One region of the Actinomadura sp. NPDC048394 genome, then DNA from elsewhere that is predicted to be linked to it. Evidence: riboswitches for the same ligand, from Rfam matches in the RefSeq annotation. Region 1 holds a riboswitch; the other holds the start of a gene.
The links. Region 1 has a riboswitch for cobalamin ahead of AB0C78_RS33770 (putative cobaltochelatase). Riboswitches for the same ligand answer to the same signal wherever they lie in the genome.
Positions count from the first base shown of each region.

Region 2: another riboswitch for cobalamin. It lies ahead of AB0C78_RS07260 (ribonucleoside-diphosphate reductase subunit alpha); the one in region 1 lies ahead of AB0C78_RS33770 (putative cobaltochelatase).

Region 1 is NZ_JBEZJL010000055.1:62,028-69,812, forward strand. Features, by position in the region: gene AB0C78_RS33745 (hypothetical protein) at 1-840, opposite strand, end outside; gene AB0C78_RS33750 (hypothetical protein) at 843-1,343, opposite strand; gene AB0C78_RS33755 (GNAT family N-acetyltransferase) at 1,429-2,004, opposite strand; gene AB0C78_RS33760 (cobyrinate a,c-diamide synthase) at 2,051-3,421, opposite strand; gene cobO (cob(I)yrinic acid a,c-diamide adenosyltransferase) at 3,415-4,029, opposite strand; gene AB0C78_RS33770 (putative cobaltochelatase) at 4,087-6,147, opposite strand; cobalamin riboswitch at 6,204-6,328, opposite strand; gene AB0C78_RS33775 (helix-turn-helix domain-containing protein) at 6,446-7,240, shown strand; gene AB0C78_RS33780 (ATP-binding protein) at 7,151-7,785, opposite strand, start outside.
Region 2 is NZ_JBEZJL010000008.1:62,271-70,055, forward strand. Features, by position in the region: gene AB0C78_RS07220 (class I SAM-dependent methyltransferase) at 1-441, shown strand, start outside; gene AB0C78_RS07225 (sigma-70 family RNA polymerase sigma factor) at 403-1,257, opposite strand; gene AB0C78_RS07230 (NAD(P)H-dependent oxidoreductase) at 1,336-2,031, shown strand; gene AB0C78_RS07235 (hypothetical protein) at 2,043-2,639, shown strand; gene AB0C78_RS07240 (antibiotic biosynthesis monooxygenase) at 2,643-3,422, opposite strand; gene AB0C78_RS07245 (copper resistance CopC family protein) at 3,486-4,034, opposite strand; gene AB0C78_RS07250 (YcnI family protein) at 4,031-4,747, opposite strand; gene AB0C78_RS07255 (hypothetical protein) at 4,824-5,438, opposite strand; cobalamin riboswitch at 5,547-5,773, shown strand; gene AB0C78_RS07260 (ribonucleoside-diphosphate reductase subunit alpha) at 5,867-7,785, shown strand, end outside.

The sequences.
Region 1 (7,785 bases):
CGTGGCGTGGGCGGTGAAGCCGTGACCTGCGAGGACGTCCATCAGCGCGGGAACGGCGCCGGCCGGTGCCGTGGCGGCGAGACGGTGCCGGGCCCGCGAGGCGCAGGTGGCCAGCGCCTCCGGGGACGCGTCCGCCAGGAAGACGGCGTCGGGAACGGGCAGATGATCGACGACCGTGCCGATCTCGCCCCGCGACACCGCGACCCGGACGCCGTGCCTGCGGACGTTCTCCCTCAGCCGGACGCAGACGGAGTCGTCGCGGTCGAGAGCGACGGCCGCCGCGCCGAAGCGGGCGCATTCGATCGCTACCGAGGCGTCACCGGAACCGATGTCCCACACCATGTCCCCTATGCGCGGCCCCAGTTTGGCCAAGGCGAACGCACGCGCTTCCGGTGTCAGGGCCGGTTCCCCAACGAAGGCTTCCTGAGGCAGTGCCCAGGCCGGCTCCCTTAGGGCGGGGCCAGCAATCCATGTGGGAGCGTCCTCCGCGCGCCGGTTGTCCAGCACGAGGACCACGTCCGGCTTGTTCCACGGACGTGTGGTCGCCTCCGCCGGACGGACGTGGACGACGCGCTCCTCGGGCCCGTCCACGTCCTCGCACACGATGAAGGAGCGCGGCGTCTGCGGGAACAGGGCGCGGCCTAGTTCGGCGGGTCCCGTGCCAGGGGCGGTCAGGACGGCCACCTTGGGGTGCGCGCGGCAGGCGTTCACCGCGCGCCGGAATTCTGCGGCGGAGACGACGAGCGCGTCGTCCCAGGGCACGTCCGCCAGCGCGAAGGCCCGTGCCGCGAGCGCGGTCCCGGAGCGCGGCGCGCCGTCGCGGCCGCTGACCGTGAGCACCGCTACCGCGCCATCCGCCCGAACATCCCCACCATGCGCTCTCCCTTCGCGTCGACCAGCACGACCTGCGCGGCCACCGGGCTCTCGGCCGACCCGGCGGCCTCGGCGGCGAGGCGTTCCAGCTCGCCGGCGGTCCGGCGGCACAGCTCCCGGCCGCACGGCCCGAGCCGTCCGGCGGCCTCCCACAGCTCGTAGGCGCTCTGCGGCGTCCCGGCCGCCTCGACCTCGGCCGCCAGCGCCGGGCCGCCGTCCATGTCCGCGGTGATCGCGGAGAGGGCGGGGACGCCGCCCGCGATCGCGGCCTGCTCGTCGACGCCGGACACCAGCACGACCTGCGCGAGCCCTTCGCCGACCGCGCTCCGCAGCGCGTCGAGGCCGACGGGGACGAAGCAGTCGTCCGGCAGTTTCGGCAGCATGCGGCGGGCGGTCTCCGCCGCGTCCGCGCCGTGCATCACCAGCGTCCGCCGTACCGCGGGCGCCTCTGTCGCCTGTGTCCCGGTCATGCCCGTCCCTCCTGGTCGTGGGCGTCGAGCCTCCCGGAGGCCGCGCCCGGCCCGGGGCGCGGCGCGCCGCGCGCCCCCGGATCGGTCAGCATTCCGGACCGTCCTGACGGAGATCGGTGGCGATGCGGCTGAAGACGAACATGTCCCGGTTGACGCCCTCGGCGTCGCGTTCCGCGCCCCGCGCCACCCCTTCGCGCAGGTAGCCGGCCTTCTCCGCGACCCGGATCGAGGCGTGGTTGCTGGTGAGGGCGCGCAGTTCGATACGGAACAGCCCGCAGTCCCGCAGCGCCCAGTTCGAGACGAGCGTGAGAGCCTCCGTGGCGTACCCCCGCCCGCGCGCGCTTGACCGCACCCCGTATCCGACCTCGCAGGTCAGTTGCGCCCAGTCGACTTTGAACAGGCCGATGGTGCCGATAAGGCCACCCGTCTCGCGGTCGGTCACGGCCAAGTGGATGCCGAGGCCGAAGCGGTGCACCTTGTGGACGCCCTCGCGCAGGAACCAGGCGAGCGGCTCGGCCTCCAGCGCGTCAGGGAAGTTCGGCGGGAGGAAGTCCTCGCCCGCGCGGATCACCTCGATCAGGTCGGGTGCGTCGTCGAGCCCGAACGGGCGCAGGACGAGGCGCCCGGCCTCCAGGCGCACGCTCCCGGTGAAGACGTCCACACCTCTCCCTCCACCCGCATCCCCGCCATGCCCGCAGGCGGGGCCGTCACAGGCAGGCCGCGACCATCCGGCTGGCGAACCAGGGCGATCCGGCCCAGTGCACGTGGAGGTACGACGCGACGCAGTCGCCCCGCACGAAGCCCACCGGACCGGACGCGGACCACTGCCAGGCGGCGGTCTCCCCACGGTCGGGGACCGTCACCGTGCGGTGGAACTCGTGCCCGTGCACCCGTTCGCCCGCGCGCGCGACGACCGAGTCGGCCACCGCCACCGCGGCACGATAACCCAGCGTCAGCCGCGGGGCCATGGCCGCTCTCGCGCCATTCAGCACACCGCACATGGGCGCGCCGTCGAGTTCCTCCGCGAGGTATAGGAGTCCTGCGCACTCGGCGTACACGGGTCGGGACGTCTCAGCGAACGCCGCCAGTTCCTCGCGCAGCGGCTCGTTGGACGACAGCTGCGCCGCGTACACCTCGGGGAACCCGCCGCCGACGACGACTCCGCGCGTCCCTTCGGGCAGGCCCTCGTCCTGCAACGGATCGAACCGCACGACCTCCGCGCCCGCCGCTTCGAGCAGTTCCTCGTTCTCCGCATAGCCGAACGTGAAGGCGGGACCGCCCGCCACCGCGATGCGGGGACGTCCGGCATGTTTCTCCGGTACGGCCTCGGACGGATCCCACGGCGCGGCGTCCAGCTCCGGCGCCTCCCGGGCCAGCGCTAGGAGGGCGTCGAGGTCGCATGACGCCGCGACGAGTTCGCCCAGCCGCCGGACGGTGTCCACCGCTTCCGCGCTGCGTTCGGCCGCCGGTATGAGCCCGAGGTGCCGGGACGGCGTCGCGGCGTCGTCGGTGCGGCGCAGCGCGCCCAGAACCGGCAGCCCGAGTTCCTCGACGGCCTCGCGGCACATGCGCTCGTGGCCGTCGGAACCGAGCCGGTTCAGGATGACGCCGCCGACGCGGACCGTCCCGAACGACCGGAACCCGTGGACGAGCGCCGCGACGGACCGTCCCGCGGCGGCGGACGCGTCCACGACCAGCACGACCGGCGCGTCCAGGAGCGTCGCGACATGCGCCGTGGACGCGTAGTCCCCTCCCCCGGCCGAGGCGGACGGCCCGAGCCCGGCCGCACCGTCGTACAGGCCCATGACGCCCTCGACGACGGCTATGTCCGCGCCCTCCGCGCCGTGCAGGAACAGCGGCACGACCAGGTCCTCGGACGTCAGCCAGGGATCCAGGTTCCGGCCGGGGCGGCCCGTCGCGAGCGCGTGGTAGCCGGGGTCGATGTAGTCCGGGCCCACCTTGTGCGGTGACACCTGCAGGCCGCGCATCGCGAACGCGGCCATCAGCCCGGTCGCCACGGTCGTCTTGCCGCTGCCCGACGAGGGCGCCGCGACGACGAGCCGCGGGACGGTCACCACTCGATGCCCTTCTGCCCCTTCTGGCCGCTGTCCATCGGGTGCCGCACCTTGCCCATCTCCGTGACCAGGTCGGCGGCCTCGATGAGGCGCGGGTCGGCGTCCCGGCCGGTGATCACCACGTGCTGGTTGCCGGGACGGTCCGCCAGCGTGGCCACGACGTCGTCGACGTCGACCCAGCCCCACTTCATCGGGTAGGTGAACTCGTCCAGGACGTAGAGGCGGTACGTCTCGGCGGCCAGGTCGCGCTTGATCTGCTCCCAGCCCTCGCGGGCGTCGGCCTCGTGGTCGGCCTCGGTGCCGGGCCGCTGGATCCACGACCAGCCCTCGCCCATCTTGTTCCAGAACACCGGCCCCCCTTCGCCGGTCTGCTCGTGCAGGCGGCCGAGCGCGAGCAGCGCGTTCTCCTCGCCGATCCGCCACTTCGCCGACTTGACGAACTGGAACACCCCGATCGGCCAGCCCTGGTTCCAGGCCCGGAGCGCGAGCCCGAACGCGGCCGTCGACTTCCCCTTGCCCGGCCCGGTGTGCACCATCACCAGCGGCCGGTTGCGGCGCTGCCTGGTGGTGAGCCCGTCGTCCGGCACGTACTCCGGCTTGCCCTGCGGCATCTCAGCCCCTGCTTCCTGGATCTGCGCTTGCTGGATCTGCGGCGGACCGCCCGGCGGTCACGCGACGTTCCGCGCGCCGCCGCGCGCGTCGCGGACGACGCCGGCGAGCGCGTCGGCGGCGAGGCGGTCGAGCCGGACGACCTCGGCGCCGAGCCGGGCGCCGAGCGCGGCGGCGAGGCCGAGCCGCACCGGCCCGGACTCGCAGTCGACGACCACGGACGCGACGCCGGCGAGCAGCCCGGCCGCCCGCGACGGGTCGGGGCCGTGGGTGGCGCGGCCGTCGGTCACCACGACCAGCAGCGGGCGCCGGGCCGGGTCGCGCAGCCGCTCGACCCGCAGCACCTCCGCCGCGCGCATCAGCCCCGCGGACAGGGGCGTGCGGCCTCCGGTCGGCAGCGCGTCGAGGCGGCGCGCCCCGGCCTCCACCGACGACGTGGGCGGCAGCGCCAGGTCGGCGTCCCTCCCCCGGAAGGTGATGAGGCCGACCTTGTCGCGCCGCTGGTAGGCGTCGAGAAGGAGGCTCAGGACGGCGCCCTTCACCGCGCGCATCCGCTTGCGCGCCGCCATCGACCCGCTGGCGTCCACCACGAACAGGACGAGATTGCCTTCCCGCCCGTCGCGGACCGCTTCGCGCAGGTCTTCGGGTTGGACGACCAGACCGGAACCGGTACGTCCCCGCGCGCGCTGGTGCGGTGCCGCCGCGCGGAGCGTCGCCGTTAGGTGCAGCCCGCGCGCGCCCGGCCGGGCACCCGAGACGCGCCCGTACGGGCTGCGCGCCTTGGAACGCCGTCCCGGCGCACCGTCGCCCAGCCCGGGGACGGTGAAAAGGCGCGGCTTGTAGGCGGCGTCCGCGGGCGCGGGCTCGCTCTCACCCGAACGCCCCGGGCCGCCGCTCTCCACGGACGGCTCCGACTGTTCCGCCTGCGGCGGGACGGCAGGAGGCGGGACGGACGCGTCCTGTTCGGGGCCGTCGGGAAGGCCGCCGCCTCCCCCGTCCGGTCCGCCGGGCCCGTCGTCGGAAGGCCCCGGGTCGTCGGGCGGCGGTTCCGGATCGTCGCCGTGCTCGTCGAGGACCTCGTCGAGCTTCTGCCGGTCCAGGCCGGGCGCGTCGAACGGGTCGCGGCGGCGCCGGTGCGGCAGCGCGAGCCGCGCCGCCGTCCGCACGTCGTCGGCCGTCACCGCGTCGCGGCCGTGCCAGGCGGCCAGCGCGATCGCCGCGCGGGCCGTCACCAGGTCGGCGCGCAGGCCGTCGACCTCGAACGACGCGCATACGGCGGTGATCTGGCGGAGCGCGGCGTCGGTCAGCTCCACGGCGGGCAGCCGGTCGCGGGCGGCGGCGATCCGGTTGGCCAGGTCGGCCTCGTCCTCGGCGAAGGCCGCGGCGAAGCCGTCCGGGTCGTCCTCGAACCGCAGCCGCCGCCGGACGACCTCGGCGCGCTCGGCCGGGTCGCGGGTCGCGGCGACCTCGACGGTCAGCCCGAACCGGTCCAGCAGCTGCGGGCGCAGCTCGCCCTCCTCCGGGTTCATCGTCCCGACCAGCAGGAACCGCGCCGCGTGCCGGACCGACACGCCCTCGCGCTCCACGTACGACTCGCCCATGGCCGCCGCGTCCAGCAGCAGGTCGACCAGGTGGTCATGGAGGAGGTTGACCTCGTCGACGTACAGCACGCCGCGGTGCGCCGCCGCGAGCAGGCCCGGCTCGAACGCCTTCACGCCCTCGGTGAGCGCGCGCTCGATGTCCAGCGAGCCGGTGAGCCGGTCCTCGGACGCGCCCACCGGCAGCTCCACCAGCCGCGCTGCCCGCGCCTCAGCGCCGCCCGCGGCGTGCGGGCCGTCCGGGCCGTCCGGGCAGGACGGGTCGGGGTCGGCGGGATCGCAGGAGAACCGGCAGCCCGGCACGACCGGCACCGGCGGCAGCAGCCCGGCCAGCGCGCGCACGATCGTCGACTTCGCGGTGCCCTTCTCGCCGCGCACCAGCACGCCGCCGACGCCCGGCGACACGGCGTTGATCAGCAGGGCGAGCTTGAGATCGTCCATCCCGACGACGGCGGAGAAGGGGTAGCGCGCGCGGGCGCGCCGCTCCGGCCGGCCGGCGCCCGTCTTCGACGCGGGTCGCACGTGTCGTCATCCTTCCTCGGGTGTCCACGCCCGTGGCGGTGCCTGTCCGACGGCCGGAGTCTCCTGGCTCCCGGATCACCGCGCTCCCTCGGCCTTCCAGCACCGCGTGCCGTGGCCGCGTCGAGGGGGCGCTCCCCTGGTCACAGTTGCGGGACAGCCCCGGATTCGCACCGGGTTCCTCCGCGTCCGTCGCCCGCCCAGGATCGCACACCGGCCGGGCGCGCTCGACCCGGCGGTCTATCGGCGGAGTGATGGTCAATGTTGGCGATACGCCAATGAGAATGGTCTACTGGTCGGTATGGAGCGACGCGCAGCCCCGCGCGGCGAGGCCGCCGGAGCCGCGACGCCGCGCCCGGGCGCCACCAGGACCCCGAAGGCCCGCTATCAGCGCCTGCCGCGCGACGAGCGGCGCGACCAGATCCTCGACGTCGCGCGCCGCATGTTCACCGAACTGCCGTACGCGGAGGTCGCCACGGCGGCGATCGCCCGGGAGGCCGGCGTCCAGCGCGGGCTCATCCACTACTACTTCGGCACCAAGCGCGAGCTGTTCCTCAAGGTCGTCCAGGGCCTGACCGCCACCGCGGCGGTGCAGGCGCCGCCGCCGGACGAGCGGATGACGCTGCCCGAGACCGTCGAACTGTGCGTGAACCTGTTCCTGGACACCGCCGAGCGGAACGCCACCACCTGGTTCGCGGCGCTGGACGCGGAGGGCTTCGGGCAGGACCCGGAGCTGCTGGACATCGTCAACCGGTTCCGCGACCGGACGGTCGAGCACATGCTCGCCGTCCTGCGGGTGCCCGCGCCGACCGGCACGCTGCGGGCCGTCCTGCGCGTCTACTCCGGGCTCGCGGACGCGGCGACGCGGCAGTGGCTCCAGGAGCGGACCCTCGACCGCGCGCAGGTGCAGACGCTGCTGACCAGGTCGCTGCTGTCGATGGTCACCGACATCGCCCCCGCGCTGGAGGCCCGGGACGCGGAGCCCGGGCCGGCGAGCGGGGAGCGCCTAGAGGCCGGGAACCGGCTGCTGCACTCCGCCGCGCACCGGGACGGCGAACCAGACGGCCTTGCCGCGGACGCCCGGGCCGAGCCGTGACAGCGTCCGCAGCATGCCCCAGCGCCCGCACGACAGCTCCCGGACGATGCTGAGCCCGCGCCCGCAGTCCCCCGACGTCCACGAGTAGCCGGGCAGCGCCGCCTCGGCGTAGGCGTCGAAGACCGCGCACCGCACCTCGCCGCCGGCCAGAGCCCCGGGCCGGTCGGACGGGCCGCCGGACGGGCCGCCGGGGTCGCCGGACGGGCGGGGCTCCGGGCCGGCGGCCGGGTCGCCGAGGTAGAGCCACAGCTCGTGCGGGCCGTGGTCGCCGGCGTGCTGGTGGGCGTTGGTGGCCAGCTCGCTCACCATGAGCTGGGCGTCGCCGATCACCTCGTCCCGCACGCCGAGCGAGGCGAGCGCGTCGCGCAGCACGCGGCGGGCGTGGCTCGCGCAGCCGGGGCCGCCGGGCAGCGCCCACACCCAGCCCGGCCTGGCGCCGGCCGGTCCGCGCGCGGCGCCCGCGGCCATCGCGTCGGCCATGGTGTCGGCGGCGAGGTCGGCCACCGGGTCGGAGGGGGCGCCCGGCGGCGCCGCCAGGCCGGGAG
Region 2 (7,785 bases), on a different contig from region 1:
GGCGCCGACGTGTCCGCGGAGATGATCCGGATCGCCCGCGCGGCGCACCCGGGCGTCCGGTTCGACCACGCTCCGATGACCGAGGTGGACGTCCGCGACGGTGAACTCGGCGGCGTCCTCGCCTGGTACTCGATCATCCACGCGCCGGTGGAGGACGTCCCGGGGCTGCTCGCCGCGTTCCACCGGATGCTGGCGCCCGGCGGCCACCTGCTGCTCGGCTTCTTCGTCTCCGACAGCGGCGAGCCCGTCCCGTTCGACCATAAGGTGGCGCCGGCGACCCGCTGGCCCATCGACGCCCTCGCCGACCTGACGACCGAGGCCGGCTTCACCGAGGTCGCACGGCAGCGCCGCGAGCCCACCGAAGGCGAGCGCCACCGCCAGGGCCACCTCCTCGTCCGCAAGTCAGCCGAGGACGGCGATCGGGACGGCGCGCAGGCGTGACGGGCCGCTGATCACGGTGAAGCCGGCGATGCGGCCGTCCTCCACCGCGACCTGAAGGACGGCCGCCAGGCGGCCACGCGGGGCGACGATGACGCCGACCCGCCCGTCCACCAGGGCAAGGCGGGCGTTCCGGGCGCGGACGGGGTTGGCGAGGGTCTCCCCGGCGATGCGGCGGGCGCCCCGGACCTCCGCCGCCCCCTCGGCGCGCCGGAACGCGTCCGGCGCGAGCACCGCGAGCAGCGCGTCCATGTCGCCCGACCGGGACGCGGCGAGGAACGCCGACACCGCCTCCCGCTGCCGCGCGAGATCGGCGGCGGGCACCGACGGCGACCCGTGCACGCGCTGCCGGGCCCGGCTCGCCAGCTTCTTCGTCGTCTCCGGGGTCCGCTCGACGATCCCGGCGATCTCCGCGAACGGCACCGCGAACAGGTCGTGCAGCACGAACGCGACGCGTTCCGCAGGGCCGAGACGGTCGAGGACGACGAGCATCGCCAGCCCGACCGAGTCGGCGAGGACCGCCTCCTCCTCGGGATCGCGGCCGCCCGCCCGCTCCAGTGCGGCGAGGCCGTCGAGGCCCGCGGGGTCCTCGTCGCGGCGCCGCCGCGCGCGCAGCATGTCGAGGCAGATCCGCCCGGCGATCGTGGTCAGCCAGCCGGGCAGGTTCGCGACGTCCCCGGCGCCCGCGCGGGACGCCCGCAGCCACGTCTCCTGGACGGCGTCGTCGGCCTCGTCCAGCGAGCCGAGCATCCGGTACGCGACCGCCCGCAGGTGGCCGCGGCACTCGTCGAACCGCTCGGCCAACACCTGCTCGTCCATCGGTCCCCTTTCGGTGGTGCGGGTCGTCATAGGTGTGGGAACAAGGACGACACGAGAGCGAAGGAGACGCGCTCCGCCATGCTATCGGCCCACGACCAGGTCACCTCGCTGCTGCACCTGGACTCCAGCCACTCCGGCGATTCCATCACCCGGCACCTGTCCGCGCGGTTCGCGGACGCGTGGCGGGAACGGCACGGGACGTCCGGGCACCGGTACCGCGATCTCGTCGCCGATCCGGTGCCGCCGATCTCGGCGGCCTATTGCGCGCTCGGGCGCCGCGTCGAGAGGAACGGCTACGTCCCGCCCGCGAAAGTTGACGCGCTCATCGAGGACGCCGCCGAGGAACGGGAATGGGCGCTGACCCGGCCGCTGATCGAGCAGGTCCTCGACGCGGGGACCGTGCTGATCGGCGCCCCGATGTACAACTTCTCGGTCCCCGCGTCGCTCAAGGCGTGGATCGACCGGATCACCTTTCCCGGCGCGTACACCGACCCGGACAGCGGCCGGAGCCTCCTGCACGGGACGCGTGTCGTCGTCGTGACGGCGCGCGGCGGCGCGTACGGCCCCGGCACGCCACGGGAGGGATTCGACTTCCAGGAGCCGTACCTGCGCGCCTATTTCGGCAATCTCGGTATCGCCGACGACGGCGTGACCTTCGTCAATGCGGAAATGACCCTGGCCGACCTCGTCCCGCACCTGGCGCGTTTCCGGGAAATGGCGGCACAATCGCTGGCCGAAGCGCAGGAGGCAGTAATCGCCCTAGCCTCCCGCTAAAAGGGGGTGCGGTGGATCCGGAGATCGTCGTCGTGCTGAGCGGCCTCACCGGCGCCCGGAAAGCGGGTGCCGTTCTCGGGCTGACTCTCGGTCCGCTCGTGGTGGCGTCCTTGGGCGCGGGCCTCCTCGTCGAGGCCGGCCGGATGGGAAGCGATTCCACGGCGGGTCTCGCCGGCGCGGCCGGCATCGTCGCGCTGATCGTGGCCATCGGCCTCGTCTCGGCGCTCTTCGGCGTACGCCACTGGTTCGCCCATCCACGGGTGTGGCTGGACGGGACGGTGCTGCACGCTCATCTGGAGTACGGGGCGCAAAGCTGCGATCTCTCGACCGTGCGGCATGTCGTGGTGGAGGACGTGCCGCACCCGCCGGCCGCACGCTGGAACCCGCCGGCCCGCAGCGCCGGGACCGTAACGGCCCCGCGGGTCGCGCGCCTCGAGGTCCAGGGGGACGAGGGGCTCATCGACGTCGTGCTGTTCGATGACCGGCGGCGGGCGCCGGTGCCGGAGGAGGCGTTGAAGGCGCTGGCGGGTGCGATCCTCGCTGGGCCGGGGCGCGGTGGCCCCGCCGCTGAGGCGGCGCGGCGGCTGCGCGAGATGGCGGAGGCGTAGCGGCTATTTGGTGGGGGTGTAGGGCGGGGCTTCGCCCCAGCTCCAGTGGGGCATGGGGGCTTCGAGGGGCGGGGTCGCGCCCGGCTGGGAGTTCGCCAGCGCGATGCGGGTGCCCCACTCGATGTAGGACGCGAACGCGGCGCGGAACTCGGGGTCGGCGGGCAGGCCGACCTCGTCGGCGGCGTCCATGAGCAGGCTCACCCAGCGGCGGCGCTGCGCCTCGGTGATCGCCTTGCCGAGGTGCTGCCGGACCATGTGGTGGTAGCCGCCGCGTTCCCGGCTGTAGCGCTCGGGGCCGCGGAACACCTCGCCCAGCCAGGTCGCGACCCATTTCGGGTGGTCGGGGGCCATGTGCTCGAAGAGGGGGCGGAGCAGGTCGTCCTTGAGGACGGTGGTGTAGAAGACCTCGGTGAGGCGCTGCAGGGCGTCGGCGCCGCCGGCCCAGTCGTACATGGTGGGGACGGACGAGCCCTTGCCGTGGACGGGCGTCGCCTCGTAGTGCCGCATCTCCTCGATCTGCTGGACGTACGGCTTGATCTCGGCGAAGAAGGCGGGGAAGTGCTCGCCGGAGCGGAAGCCCCGGGAGTGGTCGTCGGCGGACGTCCAGCGGATCCGCAGGATGTAGCACTCGGGTTCGTCGACGCAGCGGGACAACTCGTAGTCGACGCACTGCGGGGCGGCGGCGAGCGGGACGGCGGCGCGGGCGTAGGCGGCCTCGAACTCCTCCGCCCTCGCCCGGTCGATCCGGTAGCGGATGTACTCGACGATCATCGGGGCCCCCATGAATGATCCTCCGGTCGGGTAATCACTGTAACAACGTAATCACCCGACCGGAAGACTTCATGATCATTCGTTCGGGGACGCTCCCGAGGTGCGCCGGTACCAGGCGAACCCGCCGCCCGCGAGCGCGACGACGGCGGCGGCCAGGCCGATCCACAGCCAGCCGGACGAGCCGCCGGAGCCGTTGCCGGACGCCTTCGCGGCGGGCGCGGACGCGGCGGGCGCGCCCCCGGCGGCCCCGGTCGACCCGGTGACGGTGAACGTGTACGTGCCGCTGATCGGATGGCCGTCCGGCGACACGACGCGCCAGCCGACCGTGTACACCCCGTTCGGCAGCGTGCCCTTCACCGCCTCGGTGACCTTGTTGTCCACCGCCTGGGCCTTGCCCGCCTCGTGCCGCCCGCCCTTCGCGTCCGTCAGCACGACCTGCGGCAGCTGCACCGGGTCGGCGTAGGTCAGGACGATCTGGGTGGGCGGCGCGATCGTCGCGTTCGCGGCCGGGTTCGCGCCGGTCAGCGACGTGTGCGCGGACGCGGGCGGCGCGGCCAGCGCGAGCGCGAGCGCGGCGAAGGCCGCGCCGGCGCCGGCGGCGGTGCGCCGGACGGCCCGGCTCACGCCCGGCTCCGCGCGCGGGACAGGCCGTAGCCGCCGACCGCGATGCCGATCACGCCGACGCCGATGCCGACGCCGCCGAGGACGCGCGCGGTGCCGTCGTCCGAGCTCGCCTCGGTCTTCGCGGCGGCCGGCTTCGACTGCGCGGTGAGCCCGGCGGTGGCGGCGTCGCCGGTGCCCTTGGGCGTCAGCTTCAGCGTGGGCGCCGGGTGCTCGGGCTCGTTCGAGCCGTCGCCCGGGTCCTGCTCCCACTTGACGACCTGGCCGTCGGAGTAGGTCTGGTCGGCCTTGAACATCATCGTGTCGGTGTCGGTCGGCAGCGGGCCGAGCGAGACGTCGAACTCCTGGAACTGGCCGGGCTCGATCTTGCCGCCGGACCAGGTGATCTGCGTGACGGCCTTGGTCAGCTCGCCGCCCTCGGTCTTGATCGGCTTCGGCAGCGTGGACTCGACGACCTTCGCCGTCCAGCCGGGGACGGGACGCACCGACACCGACGCCACCGGGTGGTCGGCCGGGAGGTTCACGACGAGCTTGGTGGTGTCGGCGTGGTCCTCCTCGTTCGGCACCCGGAACGAGACCTTGGCGTAGGAGCCCTGCTCGGCGGTCTTCGGGTTGACGGTGACGTGCGCGGACGCGGCGGTGGCGAAGGCGATCAGACCGAGGCCGGTCAGCGAGGCGAGCGTGCCGAGCCGGCGGGCATGCGTGCGGGAAGGCAAGACGGAACTCCGTTCGAGTCGTACGGGAATGGCCGGGCGCCGGGGGTCCGGCGGCCGGTGACGTACGGCGCTCGCCTCAGAGGCGGGCGAGCGCCCTCGAACGCGGCGGGGGTCCCCGCCGGACGACCTGGTGCCGGAGCGCGCGTCCCGTGGCGAGCGCGCCGGCCGCCACCGGCACCACGGGGGTACGCACCGGGCGCTCCGCCGGTTCGATCAGCAGCAGCGCGAGCAGCAGCCGGATCGGCCGGTCGGCGGCGGACGCGAGGCGCCGGGCGAGGGACCACGCGGCCCGCTCGCCGCGCCGCAGCCACCAGGCGGCGGCGATGGCGGCGGCGACGTGCGCGAGGGTCATGGAGGTGCCGGAGCCGTGCATCGCGGGCGCCGCGGCGGCGTGTCCCGCATGGGCGGTGGTGTCGCAGTCGCGCATGCCCTCGGTCGCGCTCGCGAACAGGGTGTGCAGCGCGAACTGGCCGCCGAGCAGCCCGCCCATGATCGTCGGGAGGGAGCGCTCGTGGCCGGCGAGGGCGAGGGTGACGGCGAGGACCGCGCCGAATCCGGCGAGCACCGCCCAGCCCGGCACGGGGTCGTGCGAGGCGAGGTCGTGGCCGAGGGTCGCCAGCGTGACGCACACGGTCGCGAAGACGACCGCGCGCGCGGTGCGGAAGACCGGCTGCCTGGGACGCGGGGACATGACGGGGACATCGTCCCACCTCCGTCCGGGCGGCCGCATCCGACCCCCGGGATCCGATCCCGACGCGCCCTACATGTTGGGGTTGCGCAATGAGGATCAACAAGATGTAGGGTTCAATCCCGTGCTGGTTCGCCCCCGCCGCTCGCGGCGGGGGCGTCGCAAGAGGGAACCCGGTGCGAGTCCGGGACTGCCCCGCAGCGGTGAGCGGGAACGACCGCCGTCACAGGCACTGAACCGGGCGACCGGATCGGGAAGCGACGGCCAGTAGGTCGTGCCTCCGGACGGAGGCGCGGCGCCCGCGAGTCCGAAGACCTGCCATGCACGCCGTACGTCCGAGGCTTCGCGGGTGAGCCGGGGGACGGTGCGCGGCAGCATGCCGTCGCTCCCGTTCGCATGCCCTCGCGAGGCCGGCTCACGAGGGAGAGAACGTGACAGTCACCATGCAGGCGCCGGCGGCGCCGGGGATCGCCGCCGACGTCGCGGCGGCCTGTGCCGGCATCGAGGGGACCGCGCCGGAACGGGTGCTCGGCGCGGTCCGCGCGGGGGACGGCGCGAGCGCCGCGGACCTGCGGGACCTCGCGATCGGGGAGGCCGCCGCGCTGGTCGCGGCGGAGCCGGGGTACTCGCGGGTCGCCGCGCGGCTGCTCGCGGGCCGGATCCGCGACGAGACCGCCGAGGCGGGCGTCCGGAGCTTCGCGGAGTCCGTCGCCGCCGCGCACGCCGAGGGACTCCTCGCGGACGGCCCCGCCGCGTTCGTCGCCGCGAACGCCGCCGCCCTGGACGCCTTGATCGATGAGGAGGCGGACGACCGGTTCGGCTACTTCGGCCTCCGCACCCTCTACGACCGCTACCTGCTGCGGCATCCGCGGACCCGGCTCGTGTTGGAGCGCCCGCAGCACTTCTTCCTGCGGGTGGCCGTCGGTCTGTCCGAGAGCGTGGAGGAGGCCGCCGAGCTGTACGGGCTGCTCAGCACGCTGTCGTACCTGCCCAGCTCGCCGACGCTGTTCAACTCGGCGGCGCGCCGCCCGCAGCTGTCGTCGTGCTTCCTGCTGGACTCGCCGCGCGACGAGCTGGAGGCGATCTACGAGCGGTACGGGCAGGTCGCGCGGCTCAGCAAGTACGCGGGCGGGATCGGGATCTCCTGGACGCGGGTCCGCTCGCGCGGGTCGCTGATCCGCGGCACGAACGGGCACTCCAACGGGATCGTCCCGTGGCTGCGCACGCTGGACGCTTCCGTCGCCGCCGTCAACCAGGGCGGCCGCCGCAAGGGCGCCGCGTGCGTGTACCTGGAGCCGTGGCACGCCGACGTCGAGGAGTTCCTCGAGCTGCGCGACAACACCGGCGAGGACGCGCGCCGCACCCACAACCTGAACCTGGCGAACTGGGTCCCGGACGAGTTCATGCGCCGCGTCGAGGCGGACGGGACGTGGTCGCTGTTCGACCCGAAGGAGGTCCCGGAGCTCACCGACCTCTGGGGCGACGCTTTCGACAAGGCGTACCGGGCGGCCGAAAAGGAGGGCCGGTACGTCCGGCAGGTCCCGGCCCGCAAGCTCTACGGGCGGATGATGCGCACGCTCGCGGAGACGGGCAACGGGTGGATGACCTTCAAGGACGCCGCGAACCGGGCCTGCAACCAGACCGCCGAGCCGGGCCGGACCGTCCACCTGTCGAACCTGTGCACCGAGATCCTGGAGGTCACGGGCGACAACGAGGCGGCGGTGTGCAACCTCGGGTCGGTGAACCTGGCGGCGCACGTGGCGCCGTCCGGGATCGACTGGGACCGGCTCCGCGCGACCGTCCGCACCGCCGTCCGGTTCCTGGACCGCACCATCGACCGCGGCTTCTACCCGACGCCCGAGGCGGAAACGGCCAACCGGAAATGGCGTCCCGTCGGGCTCGGCGTCATGGGTCTCGCGGACGTGTTCTTCACGTTGCGGCTCCCGTTCGACTCCGCCGAGGCCCGCGAGCTGTCCACCCGGATCGCCGAGGAGATCGCGCTCGCCGCGTACGGCGCGTCCGCCGACCTCGCCGAGGCGCACGGCCCGCTCCCCGCCTACGCCGAGACCCGCACCGCGCGCGGGCAGCTGCACCTCGACCACTTCCCGGACGCCGCGCCCACCCGTCCCGCCGAATGGGACGCGCTCCGCGCCCGCATCGCCGACGTCGGGCTGCGCAACTCGCTGCTGATCGCGATCGCGCCGACCGCCACGATCGCGTCCATCGCGGGCTGCTACGAGTGCATCGAGCCGCAGGTGTCCAACCTGTTCAAGCGCGAGACGCTGTCCGGCGAGTTCCTGCAGATCAACGGGTACCTCGTCGAGGACCTCAAGTCGCTCGGGCTGTGGAA